3 regions of the Pseudoalteromonas sp. C8 genome follow, and region 3 is predicted to be linked to each of the others. Evidence: predicted binding sites of a transcription regulator. Region 3 holds the regulator's gene; each other region holds the start of a gene.
The links. The regulator ArgR, encoded in region 3, controls arginine synthesis, uptake and breakdown. The targets are predictions, from matches to a motif close to ANTGAATANNTATTCANT.
Positions count from the first base shown of each region.

Region 1: a site for ArgR is predicted at 2,746-2,763, ahead of GQR39_RS12385 (aspartate aminotransferase family protein). Genes of this name have one in related genera too.
Region 2: a site for ArgR is predicted at 2,743-2,760, ahead of gltB (glutamate synthase large subunit). Genes of this name have one in related genera too.

Region 1 covers NZ_WTKT01000011.1:115,477-119,890, reverse strand. The annotation lists gene astD (succinylglutamate-semialdehyde dehydrogenase) at 1-187, opposite strand, end outside; gene astA (arginine N-succinyltransferase) at 203-1,219, opposite strand; gene GQR39_RS12385 (aspartate aminotransferase family protein) at 1,305-2,510, opposite strand; gene GQR39_RS12380 (HDOD domain-containing protein) at 2,890-4,050, opposite strand; gene GQR39_RS12375 (aminodeoxychorismate/anthranilate synthase component II) at 4,094-4,414, opposite strand, start outside.
Region 2 covers NZ_WTKT01000003.1:281,865-286,278, reverse strand. The annotation lists gene GQR39_RS04915 (PrkA family serine protein kinase) at 1-441, opposite strand, end outside; gene GQR39_RS04910 (Fe-Mn family superoxide dismutase) at 652-1,233, opposite strand; gene GQR39_RS04905 (Grx4 family monothiol glutaredoxin) at 1,500-1,838, shown strand; partial or broken gene GQR39_RS04900 (ATP-binding protein) at 1,928-2,206, opposite strand; gene gltB (glutamate synthase large subunit) at 2,862-4,414, shown strand, end outside.
Region 3 covers NZ_WTKT01000008.1:71,057-75,470, forward strand. The annotation lists gene GQR39_RS09550 (ABC transporter ATP-binding protein) at 1-672, shown strand, start outside; gene GQR39_RS09555 (Dyp-type peroxidase) at 721-1,620, shown strand; gene argR (transcriptional regulator ArgR) at 1,628-2,095, opposite strand; gene mdh (malate dehydrogenase) at 2,321-3,253, shown strand; gene ispB (octaprenyl diphosphate synthase) at 3,340-4,311, opposite strand.

The DNA.
Region 1 (4,414 bases), on a different contig from region 3:
CAGTAAAGCTTTTATCAGCCCATGCATAAAACGCTTCGCGCGCTGCATTTACTGCGGTGTCTACTTGCGCCGCAGTTGCCGATGAAGCCTGCCAAATAACGTCGTTATTTGCTGGGTTTACTGAATTAAATTCTGTGCCTTGGCCTTGTGACCATTGACCATTTATAAATTGTGCAGGATGAGTCATATACTTTCTCCTAAATTAAACTGGGGTTGCGCTAACAATATCGCCAGCTTGCAAATGCAGTGCATCTGCTATTTCTTGCGATAAAATAAGGCTTTTAGCTCGATCGTCAAACGACATTGGCGCAACAGTCGCTCTAAAGTCATTAAGCTTTTCGTTAGCTAGTAACACCATGGTGTCGCCAGTCATTTGGCCTATTTCAACTTTAAAGTTATGCGCATTACGAATAGTCGCAATGTTATCTACTTTGGCTTCAACAGTTGGGCCCGCGTCAAAAATATCTACGTAGCCATTAAACGTAAAGCCTTCGCTTTTTAATAATTCAATTGCTGGGCGTGTATTGTCGTGTACCTTACCTATTACAGCTTGCGCATCTTTACTTAGCAAATTTACGTAAATTGGATATTTAGGCATTAGTTCAGCAATGAAAACCTTTTGGCCAATACCTGTTAGGTAATCGGCTGTTGGAAAATCCATTGAGAAAAAATGCTCTTCAAGCCACTGCCAAAAAGGGCTACTGCCGTTTTCGTCAGACACACCGCGCATTTCTGCTATTACTGTTTGTGCAAAACGCTCTTGATGCTGCTTTATAAACATAAAGCGCGCTTTGGAAAGTAGTTTACCGTTACAATTTTTACGATAACCATCTTTTAAAAACAATGTGCAAAGCTCTGTAGCACCTGTGTAGTCGTTACATAGCGTTAGAATATCAACCGCTTTGTATACGTCTAATGTGCGCGAAGAGTGAATCACTTTACTTAAGTGATAATGATAAAATGCATCATCAAGCCCTACCGCCGCTTCAATTGCAGACGTTCCTACAACGTCACCGGTTTCGCTATCTTCAAGAACAAACAGGTAGCCTTCGTCACCAGGTTGTGACGTTTGTTTAGCAAAAGAGCTTACTGAATGGTCGATCTTTTTTTGCAATAGTTCTTCGTTTAATGGCAAAGACGTAAAACCATGCCCTGATTCGTGGGCAATTTTCAGTAATGCTGAATAATCATTTTGCTGGATTGGGCGAAGGATCATCATGAGTCCGCTTGCTCCCTTATAAATAACGGTAAATAGGAATTGCAGGGCAAGCAGTGCTTGCCCTTAATTGGTTGGCTTAAGTCGCTTATGCGTTTACTACGCTTGCTACTGCTTTTTCAAAGCGTGCCATACCTTCGCGAATGTCCGCTTCAGGAATTACTAAAGATGGAGTGAAACGTATTACGTCTGCACCAGCAACTAATGACATAAGGCCTTGCTCAGTACCCGCCACTAAAAACTCTTTTGCACGACCTTTATATTGCTCGTTCACTACTGCACCAATTAATAAACCTTGGCCACGGATTTCGCTAAATACGTTGTATTTTTCGTTAACCGCAGTCAGTAGTTCATTAAATAATGCTGCTTTAGCTTTTACGCCAGCAAGTACTTCTGGGGTATTTACTGTATCAAATGCAGCTTCTGCAACAGCACACGCAAGCGGGTTGCCGCCATAAGTAGAACCATGAGTACCTACTTTAAGATGCTGTGCAATTTCAGTTGTTGTGATCATAGCGCCAATAGGGAAACCGCCGCCAAGTGCTTTAGCTGAAGTTAAAATATCAGGTACTATGTTTAAGCCTTGGTATGCGTATAAATCGCCAGTACGGCCAACACCTGTTTGAACTTCATCAAAAATAAGCAGTGCGTTATGTTTAGTACATAAATCGCGAACGCCTTGAGCAAACTCGTCAGTCGGCGAAACAATACCGCCTTCACCTTGTAGAGGTTCCATCATTACGGCACATGTTTTGTCGCTAATAAGCGCTTCAAAAGCAGCTAGGTCGTTGTAATCACAATGTACAATGTCGCCAGGCTTAGGACCAAAACCATCTGAATAGGCAGCTTGGCCGCCAACAGTTACGGTAAAGAATGTACGACCGTGGAAACCTTTGTTGAACGCGATAATTTGTGATTTTTCTGCGCCAAACTTATCAAGTGCAAAACGACGCGCTAATTTAAGCGCTGCTTCGTTTGCTTCTGCGCCAGAGTTGGCAAAGTAAACTTTTTCAGCAAATGTCGCATCAACCATTTTTTTAGCTAGGCGAAGTGCCGGCTCATTGGTCATTACATTTGATAGATGCCAGATTTTTTCGCCTTGCTCTTTTAATGCGCCTACTAATGCAGGGTGGCAATGGCCAAGACAGTTAACTGCAATACCACCAGCAAAGTCGATAAACTCTCGACCTTCTTGATCCCATACGCGAGAACCTTCGCCTCGAACAGGAATTACGCTTGAAGGTGCGTAGTTAGGAACCATTACGTGATCAAATAATTCGCGATTGACTGTCATTTTATTTCCTCTTAATTGTGAGCAACACAAAACATCAAAATAGGTGTTTGGTTAATATTTGTAACCAACTTTATAGGCAAGATCAGTAACCTGATAATTGCGCAAAATTGCTTTGTGGTTCAATTTTCAGACGCACATTATTTCAGAATTACTTATATCTGTCTCGTTAAAAACTTTCATGTATCCCTTGAAAATAAAGGGCTAAAGATATTATTTCATAGATAGTGAATAACTATTTGCATAACTATTTATGCTTATTTTTAGGCAACTAACCGCATGAGCACCGAGGCGCGGACGCTTTAATCGGCAAATATGCAATATAACAATAGAGTGAGAATGAATGGTTAGTCGCAAAAAAATTAACAAAAAATTCAGATTTTTAGTCAATTTGAATAGCTAAATTGGTAAAATTACTCGATTGGAGGGTTTTTAGTTCCGTTTTAGTGAACTTAAAGTACGAAAACCAGCTTAGAGTTTCATCAGGCTCAATAAGTTGATGCTCTTTTAAATTAAGATATTGAGAGTAGCAACGTGCCTTTAGCATTACTTCTGTTAATGGCAGTAATGTATCGCCTTTATCTACCCCATTTACTAGCTGCTGCATGACACCTTTAAACGGTAAATATTTAAAAGCCATTTTGTCTATTACTTTGGCGCTTACTTCTATCGACTTATTGCTAAGTAGAGTGGTTAAAAATAGCGGGTCGGGCTGTAGCTCTAATAATGCGGTGTGTAAATCTTTTTGGTTTTCATTTCGGGCTAACTGCACTTTGCGTTGCCATACTTTCTCAAACGTTTTTAAGTACAAGCGCACTAATGCAATTCGCCCTACATCTAAAAGCATTCCAAGGGTAAATGCATGGACGTCATTCACATTATTAATTTGTGCAATTTTTTGCGCAGCAATCGCGTTTGCCATCGCGCTGTCGCGTAGCCGGCGTTTTAATAATGAAAATGGTTCGGTGCTATGTGGCATCCAATGACGCGCTGCAAATGTAGGAATAACTAGCTGTAAGTTATCAAGGCCAATATAACGAAGGGCAAGCGATGGTTTATCTACTTTTACAGACGTGTTTTTACTACGCTGATTACGATAGTAAGGTAAATTAACAAGCGTTACTAACTCTCTACCCAACCAGCTTATATCATTAACTAGTGGCTCTAAACGCCCTACCGATGCCGACTTTACAGCTAATATATCGAGTATATTGGCAATGCCATCTTCAATACCTATGGTGCTATGAATTACGCCATCTATATCTTCAAGCTGCTTATATATAGCTGTTTCAATTGTTTTGTGCAGTTGCTCACTCGCTTGAGCGCGGTACTTATGATGTGCAGTACTGCTTTGCTGGCGCTTATTCTGTGCGGCCACTTCAACCTGAAGCAAGGTACGTTGCTTCATGGGTTCGCCGTAATCTATATCTAATGTATGGATGAAACCAATTTGCTGATGCGCAAAGCTGTGCCCAAGCAATAAGTCATGAGCCCGTTGGCTTAGTATTTTGGCAGTACGCTGTTGCGCTACAAGTTCAGTCATGACATCCATTAATAAAGTATTAAATGCTCTGTGTATTATAACATTAGAAGCGAGTTAAAAAGTTATCAAGCAGTTCTAAGCCTTGATCAGTTAGAATAGCTTCGGGGTGAAACTGCACACCTTCGATTGCTAGTTCTTTATGAAGTAACCCCATAATTTCGTCAAACTCGCCTTGCTCAGTCTGAGTCCATGCGGTTACTTCAAGTTCTTTAGGTAGAGTTTGCTCTTTAACCACTAAAGAATGATAGCGACATACTGTTAACGGGTTAGCTAAGCCTTTAAACACCCCTTTATTAGTATGAACTATGGGTGATGTTTTACCGTGCATTACTTTTTTAGCACGAACTACATCTCCTCCTAAAGC
Region 2 (4,414 bases), on a different contig from region 3:
TAATGCAAGAGGATGGTCGTTTACCGGAGAGCCTTTAATTGAATAAATAGGTACTTGTTGCATTAAATATTTGAGTTTTTCAGCAATGGATGATTTACCCCCACCAACAGGTCCAAGTAAATAAAGCACTTGTTTGCATTCTTCTAGCCCCTGAGCCGCATGTTTTAAATAAGAGACTATTTGCTCAATGGCGTCTTCCATACCATAAAAATCAGCAAAGGCAGGGTAGCGCGCAACTACTCTATTAGAAAATAACCGGCTTAGTCGTGCATCCGTTGCGGTATCTACCATGTGTGGTTCGCCAATTGCCATGAGTAGGCGTTCTGGTGCGCTGGCGTAGGCAGACTTATCGGTTTTACAAATCTCAAGAAATTCAGCGATACTGTATTCTTCTTCCTGTGCCGCTTCGTATCGTGCTTGGTAATGCTCAAAAATCGTCATAATAACCTCCGAAACCCGCTGTAAAAAGGTGCTTACCTTTTAAAGTCTAGTCACGAATGTGTATTTTTGTGCAATAAAATTAAAAATTTAAGTGAAAAAAGATCATGTTACTAAAAGTGTTTTATTAAATAGTAAGGCGCTTGGGTGTGATAAATAAGAAACAAAAAAAGACGCCTAAGCGTCTTTTTTACATTAGCGTTTAAAGGCTAATTAAGCGAAGTTAGCGTTCGCGAATTCCCAGTTAACAAGCGACCAAAAACCTTTAAGGTAATCTGGACGAACGTTACGGTAATCAATGTAGTAAGCGTGTTCCCATAAATCCACTGTAAGGATTGGAGTAACGCCATCATCAGTTAATGGTGTAGCAGCGTTAGATGTATTAACGATGTCTAGTGAACCATCAGCAAGCTTAACTAACCACGTCCAGCTTGAACCAAAGTTATTTACTGCTTTGTCATTTAATGCATCTTTAAACGCATCAAAAGAACCCCATTTGGCGTTGATTGCATCAGCAACTGCGCCAGTAGGCTCGCCGCCGCCGTTTGGAGATAAGCTGTTCCAGTAAAAAGTATGGTTCCAGATTTGTGCTGCGTTGTTAAATACGCCGCCTTCTGATGAACATACGATCTCTTCTAGAGATTTGTTTTCAAACTCAGTACCAGGGATTAAACCATTAAGCTTAACCACGTAAGTGTTGTGGTGTTTGCCATGGTGAAACTCTAGTGTTTCTTTTGAAATATGTGGCTCAAGTGCGTCGATTGCATATGGTAGTGACGGTAGTTCAAATGCCATTTTTTTATCTCCATCTTCTTTGGTTGATAGTCCATTTGGTAATACGTAATGTCTGTTGAAACAGAGCAGTTACCTATACCAAGCGGTAATATAGTGTTACTATAATTGTTGAGTATTTTACTCAAGTTTAAGCAAACAGCAATGCTATTGCGAAAGACTATTTCAATTGCGGCTTTATTTGCCCATATTAAGTTATATATTTGTGGTCACGATGAGTTATTTTCAAGACCTAAATATATTTAGCTATCGTTACTTTGAGGTTGTAGATGGAAACCATTGATAAAATTAAACAGCAAATTTCAGAAAACCCAATAATCCTTTTCATGAAAGGGTCACCAAAATTACCTAATTGTGGTTTTTCTTCACAAGCATCGCAAGCGTTAATGTCATGTGGTGAACCATTTGCATACGTTGATATTTTACTTAATCCAGACATTCGTGCTGAGCTTCCAGCATACGCAAATTGGCCAACATTCCCGCAATTATGGGTAGATGGCGAATTAGTTGGTGGTTGTGACATTATTATCGAAATGTTTCAACGCGGTGAATTACAGCCGTTAATTACAGAAACTGCTGCTAAATATAAAGTAGCTGACGCAGAGTAATTTATTACTCAACCTGCTATCAGGTTATTAAGCTCTTTAAACACAAAGCCACTTTTTAAGTGGCTTTGTTGTTTTTAATTTTTGTGAATTTACGAATAAGGAAGGCTCACTTGTACGTTTAAGCCGCCCTCTATTTTGTTATGTAAACTTATATGCCCCTGGTGCGCTTCTGCTATTTCTCTGCATAAGGCTAGCCCTAAACCACTCCCCGTACTTTTTGTAGAATAAAAGGGCACTAAAGCATTTGCCATTACTTGCTCGCTCATTCCTTTGCCGCAGTCGCTCACATTTATAACACAAGCTTGGGGTACAAATTCGACCTGAATATGTATTTCATTGGCGTTGGAGCCTGACTCGTGTGAATTTTTATTTCGTAGCTGATAATTCGTATTACTTTTTTCTATATAAGCAGAGACTCCTGTTGCTTTAATTCATTTATCAACTCAGAACTTTATAATAGGGCAAGCGTATTGCCAGACTTTACGTTTAAATTTGTAACTCCCTTCTGGGCTATATATTTTAGGCGTTTTGCTTTCTAGACTTTAAAGTTTATGCCTACATCGGACATAGTTTTAAATAAAAATTCACTATTAACTTACAAAAAATGACAGGAACTTTCATAACTATACTAATGAGCAGCAATAATCGGGGATGTTAAGCCATTAAAGTAATGAAATAGCATAAAACTATCTAAATGTTAACTGAATAGCCCCTCTAGCGCTGAATACTTATTCACTTTCGGTTGTCTTTACGTTTACGTAAGCTGGCATGCTGGAGGCTCGTGTTTTTTACAATATGTTAAACTTGACACCAGTGTCATGAAAAAATAGTGGTTAAAATAACGCTAAATGTTAAAAATAATGATAAAAAGAAATCTTGCTATGAAGTGAGAAATATTCAAGAATGTGAATATGTATTCAAAGTGCTATTGACTCTATTTAAGATAGAGGCTAGTTTTGTCCGTCTGTTAGCAAATCGTCGAGCAGTTCATCCACGCTAACAGTGCAGCAAGGGGAGGGGTCTATGTTATACGACTCAAAGTTAGAAAAAGAAAATTGTGGCTTTGGCTTAATAGCCCAAGTTAATGGTCAAGCTAGTCATAGGCTTATTCGTACTGCTATTACGGGGCTTGATCGCATGCAGCACCGTGGTGGTATATCTGCCGATGGCAAAACAGGTGATGGCTGTGGTTTATTATTACAAAAACCAGATAGCTTTTTCCGTGCTATTGCTAGTGAACATAACTGGCACTTAGGCAAAAACTACGCAGTGGGTATGATATTTTTAAATTCAGACCCTGTTTTAGCGCAAGCTGCAAAACAAATACTTAGCGAAGAATTAGAAAAAGAAACGTTAAATATTTTAGGTTGGCGCGTTGTGCCAACTGACCCATCTATGTTGGGTCCTATTGCTGTACAGCAATTACCAGGTTTTGAACAAATTTTTGTTAGCGCGCCAGAAGGTTGGCGTTCTAAAGACTTAGAGCGTCGCTTATATGTAGCACGCCGCCGCGCTGAAAAGCGCATTGTTGATGACGAAGCTTTCTATATCGCAAGTTTATCTGGTTTGGTAACTATCTATAAAGGCTTAATGATGCCTGCAGATTTACCAAATTTTTACCTGGATTTAGCTGATATTCGTATGACGAGTGCGATTTGTGTTTTCCATCAGCGCTTTTCTACTAATACTCAGCCGCGTTGGCCTTTAGCTCAACCTTTCCGCTATTTAGCACACAATGGTGAAATTAATACTATTGAAGGTAACCGCCAGTGGGCACGCGCACGTTCATACAAGTTTGCGTCACCGCTTATTCCTGATTTACAAAGCGCAGCGCCGTTTGTAAACGAAACCGGTTCTGATTCATCAAGCCTAGATAATATGCTTGAGCTATTTTTAGCTGGTGGCATGGATTTATTCCGCGCTATGCGTATGCTCGTGCCACCTGCATGGCAGAAAAACCGTGCAATGGACGACGATTTACGTGCATTTTACGACTTTAACTCTATGCATATGGAACCATGGGATGGCCCGGCAGGTATTGTAATGTCGGATGGTCGTTTTGCGGCTTGTAACCTTGACCGTAATGGACTTCGCCCAGCGCGTTATGTAATTACACAAGATGGCTTTATTACGCTTGCATCAGAAGTGGGTATTTGGGATTACACTGCCGATGAAGTAGTTGAAAAAGGCCGTGTTGGTCCAGGTGAATTATTAGTTATTGATACTAAGCTTGGCAAAATTTGGCACTCAGATGAAATCGATCAAGATTTAAAATCTCGCCATCCTTACAAGTCATGGCTTGAAGAAAACGTTAAGCGTTTAGTTCCATTTGAAGAACTTACTGAGCAAGACGCCGGTAATCGCTCATTTGATGACGAAACGCTAGCTAAATATCAAAAAATGTTTGGTTATACCAACGAAGAGCTTGATAGCGTTATTCGTGTAATGGGTGAAAACGGCCAAGAAGCAACCGGCTCAATGGGTGATGACACGCCATTTGCTGTGCTTAGTGAAGGGCATCGTTCGCTGTATGATTACTTCCGCCAAAAATTTGCGCAAGTAACAAACCCACCTAT
Region 3 (4,414 bases):
GGCTGTGCCGACAGGTTCCCGCATCAGTTATCGGGTGGTCAACAACAACGCGTAGCTATTGCTCGTGCATTAGCTTATAAGCCTAGTTTATTGCTACTTGATGAGCCCTTTTCAAATATTGATACGCAAGTACGCTTTGAATTAATCGCCGATATACGTCGAATTATTAAGGCAACCCAAGTATCTGCTGTGTTTGTTACACATTCAAAAGAAGAGGCGTTTGCGTTTTCAGATACACTTGCCATTATGCATCGCGGTAAAATTGAGCAACAAGGCACGCCCGAGCAGCTTTTTGCAGATCCATGTTCAAAGGAGGTTGCAGAGTTTCTGGGTCAAGGCATATACTTGAGCGCAGAAGTATTAACAGCAACTGAATACAAAACACCATTTGGTTTAGTCGAATCTTATGTTGAGAGTAAGCATGACGTAAGCGTAGGGCTTATATATGTGCGCCCTCATCAAATAGAATTAGTGGCAGATAACCAAAGTGACAAACTCAGCAAGCGAGCTACAATCATAAGTCGTCGCTTTATTGGTTCGGCGTATGTTTATTCACTTGTTATTGATAAACAAGAAATTGAAGTTGCTGCACAATATGGCCAGTCATTTGAAAATAATGAACAGGTTATAATAAAAATAAAACCTCACACGGTGAATTTTTTCGAATCGTAATTAATTTGTTATTCGCTGTGTTTTTATCTGTAAAACTAAGGAATAACAATGGCGCAAGCGCAATCAGGGATTTGTGCTGAAGCAAACTTACACGGTTTGCACTTATTTTTTAATGTGTTTGATGGTCAAGATGAATCACTTCGCGCAAAGTTAAAACAAGTAAGCGCTATTGAAGAAGAATTTAGCGATCAATTTTCAGAATCAATGCTCTCTTGCATGGTTGCTATTGGTGCGCAATATTGGCCGCATATCCTCCCTGAATACATCCCAAGCGAATTACAGAGCTTTCCTAATATAAACCATAGCGATCATCAAATGAGCGTACAACCGTGCGATTTATTTGTGCAAATTCGCTCTGACCGTGAAGACGTTAACCATTTATTTGCGCTGCAAATTTTAAAACTATTTGCCCCCGATGTTGAGCTGGTGGAGCAAATTCGTAATTTTCGCTTTTTAGATGGTCGTGATTTTAATGGTTTTATTTATGGTGGCGACACCGCACATGGAAGAAAAAAGCGCGCTACGGCTTTAATTAGTAGCCCTGGCAATTTTGAAGATCAGGGGAGTTATATTCATGTACAGCGCTATAAGCATGACTTAACTATGTGGCAGCACTTATCATTGAGCGAGCAAGAACAAATAATGGGACGTACGCGCCTTGATAACACGCTAATTACCCCTGCGATCGAAACCAGCCATGCTTCGCGAAGTGAGCTAAAAGACGAAGACGGACAACCGCTATTATTAAATCAGAGCATGCCTTATGGCGATGTGTATGAGCAGGGAATGTTATCAATTACATGCGCTTGTACGGGCACCGCATTTGAAAAAGTACTGAATAGTCGTTTAGGGGAAGGGGATTGTTACGACCACTGGCTTGATTTTACTCAAGCCGATATGGGTTCTGCTTTCTTTGCGCCTTCAGTCGGGTTTTTAAAACAAATTTAGTTTGCTATTAAACCGTATCAAATAAAATGCGAACACGTTCAAGTGTTACATCTATTTCAGATATTTTAGCAGGAGCGATAAAAATAGTATCGTCGCCTGCAATTGTTCCTAGTACGCCATCTGCTTTACCTAATGAATCTAATAAACGAGCAATAAGCTGAGCGGCGCCTGGACTGGTACGAATAATGATCATCATTTCGTTGTGCATAATGTCGATTACTAATTGGCGTAATGGGCTTTTAGCCGTAGGTACACCCATTTCAGCAGGTAAGCAGTAAACCATTTCTTGTTTGGCGTTACGTGTGCGTACAGCACCAAATTTACTTAACATGCGCGATACTTTACTTTGGCTTATATTGTCAAAGCCTTGATCTTTTAATGCATCAACTATTTCGCCTTGAGAGCCAAAATTTTCTTCTTTTAATAGTGATTTAAATGCTTTTACCAGTGCTTCTTGTTTATCTTGTGGTTGCATAGTCTTTATTCGTTTTTGTTATTTATGCCGCAAATTCTACACAAAAATGAATAATTATGCAGCAGTTGTTTAGTTAACTTGCCAGTTTGATGCGTTAAATCACAAAAGTTTACGACTATGGTCGAAAATATACTTGAAATAGACAGGATAAATTTGTTTTTAGTCGCTAATTTCATTATCTTAAGAGCCACAAATGTTTCCTACCTCAAATTACGGAGAATTCCAATGAAAGTTGCTGTATTAGGTGCTGCAGGCGGTATCGGCCAAGCGTTGTCTTTATTATTAAAAACAGGCTTACCAGCTGGCTCTGAATTATCACTTTATGATGTTGCACCAGTAGTACCAGGTGTTGCGGTTGACCTTTCTCACATCCCAACAGATGTTAAAGTAGCAGGCTTTGGCGCAGACGAATTAAACAAAGCGCTTGAAGGCTCTGACATCGTTCTTATCCCAGCGGGTATGCCACGTAAACCAGGTATGGATCGTGCTGATTTATTTAATGTAAATGCTGGTATCATCAAAACTTTAGCAGAAGGCATTGTTGCTAGCTGTCCTAAAGCGTTAGTAGGTATTATTACTAATCCAGTAAATGGCACAGTTCCAATCGTTGCTGAAGTATTCAAAAAAGCAGGTACTTACGACGCTAAACGCGTATTCGGTATTACTACGCTTGACGTTATTCGTTCAGAAGCATTTGTTGCTGAACTTAAAGGCGTAGACGTAGCAACTGTGAAAGTACCAGTAATTGGTGGTCACTCAGGCACAACTATTCTTCCTCTACTTTCTCAAGTTGAAGGTGTTTCTTTCACTGATGAAGAAGTTGCTGCACTTACTCCACGTATCCAAAATGCGGGTACTGAAGTTGTAAATGCTAAAGCAGGCGGTGGTTCAGCTACGCTATCTATGGGTGCTGCTGCAGCTCGTTTTTGTATGTCTTTAGTTAAAGGCCTACAGGGTGAAGAAGTTGTAGATTACGCTTACGTTGCTGTTGAAAATGGCGATGCAGAGTACTTTGCACATCCAGTACGTTTAGGTAAAAACGGCGTAGAAGAAATTCTTTCTTACGGCGAACTAAGCGCATTTGAAACAAAAGCAAAAAATGACATGCTTGAAACACTGAAAAAAGACATCAAAGAAGGTGTTGATTTCATGGCGTAATAGCCAAAGTAGAATAACAAAAAAGCCTGCATTTGCAGGCTTTTTTATTGCTCAGAATTAATTTCACACTGTGTAACTAGTTAAAACTAGTGGTCGCGGTCAACCGCAATACGAGCAAGGCTTATGAGTGCTTGCTTATAGTCAGACTCAGCTAAAAAGTCTAAACACGCAATAGCTTTGTCAGCTTCAAGCTCTGCTTTTTGCATTGTAAATTCAAGCGCATTAGTTTGCTTTAGTGCCGATAGAATGTCTTCTAAATGCTCCATACCATTACTGTGCTCTATCGCATCACGAATAAGCTGCGTTTGCTGCTCGCTACCATGTTGCATAGCATAAATAAGTGGAAGCGTTGGTTTGCCTTCAGCTAAATCATCACCAATGTTTTTACCCAACTGCTCAGCATCTGCATTGTAATCGAGTACATCATCTACTAGCTGAAACGCAGTACCTAAATGCATACCATATAGGTTTAGTGCATCGAGAGTAGTCTGGTCTTGCTCAGTAATAATGGCAGCAAGGCCTGTCGCTGCTTCAAACAACTTAGCTGTTTTAGAGTAAATAACCTGCATATAACTGGCTTCGGTCGTATCTGGGTCGTTGCAGTTCATTAACTGCAATACTTCACCTTCAGCAATAATGTTTGTTGCATCGGCAAGTACTTGCATAACCTGCATTTTTCCAAGGCCAACCATAAGCTGAAATGAACGAGTGTAAATAAAGTCACCAACCAATACGCTAGCAGCATTACCAAATTCAGCATTTGCTGTAGGTGTGCCACGTCGTAAGTTTGATTCATCTACAACATCGTCATGCAATAGCGTTGCTGTATGAATAAACTCAACAATTGTTGCAAGTGTTATGTGATCTTTACCCTGATAACCGAGCGCTTTGGCTGCTAAAATCGCGAGCATTGGACGAACGCGTTTGCCGCCACTGCTAACTATATATAAACCAAGCTGATTAACTAACGCCACATCTGAGCGCATTTGCGCATGTATAAGTTGATTGACGTCATTCATATCGCTTTCGATTAACGCCTGGATAGCTTTTATATCCATTGATCTCCGAGCCAATTTTTATGTGTGAACGGCGCAGATTGTACAACAAAAAATGCACTAGCTCGATATTTTGTGACGATTGATTGAAAAAACACTATTAAAG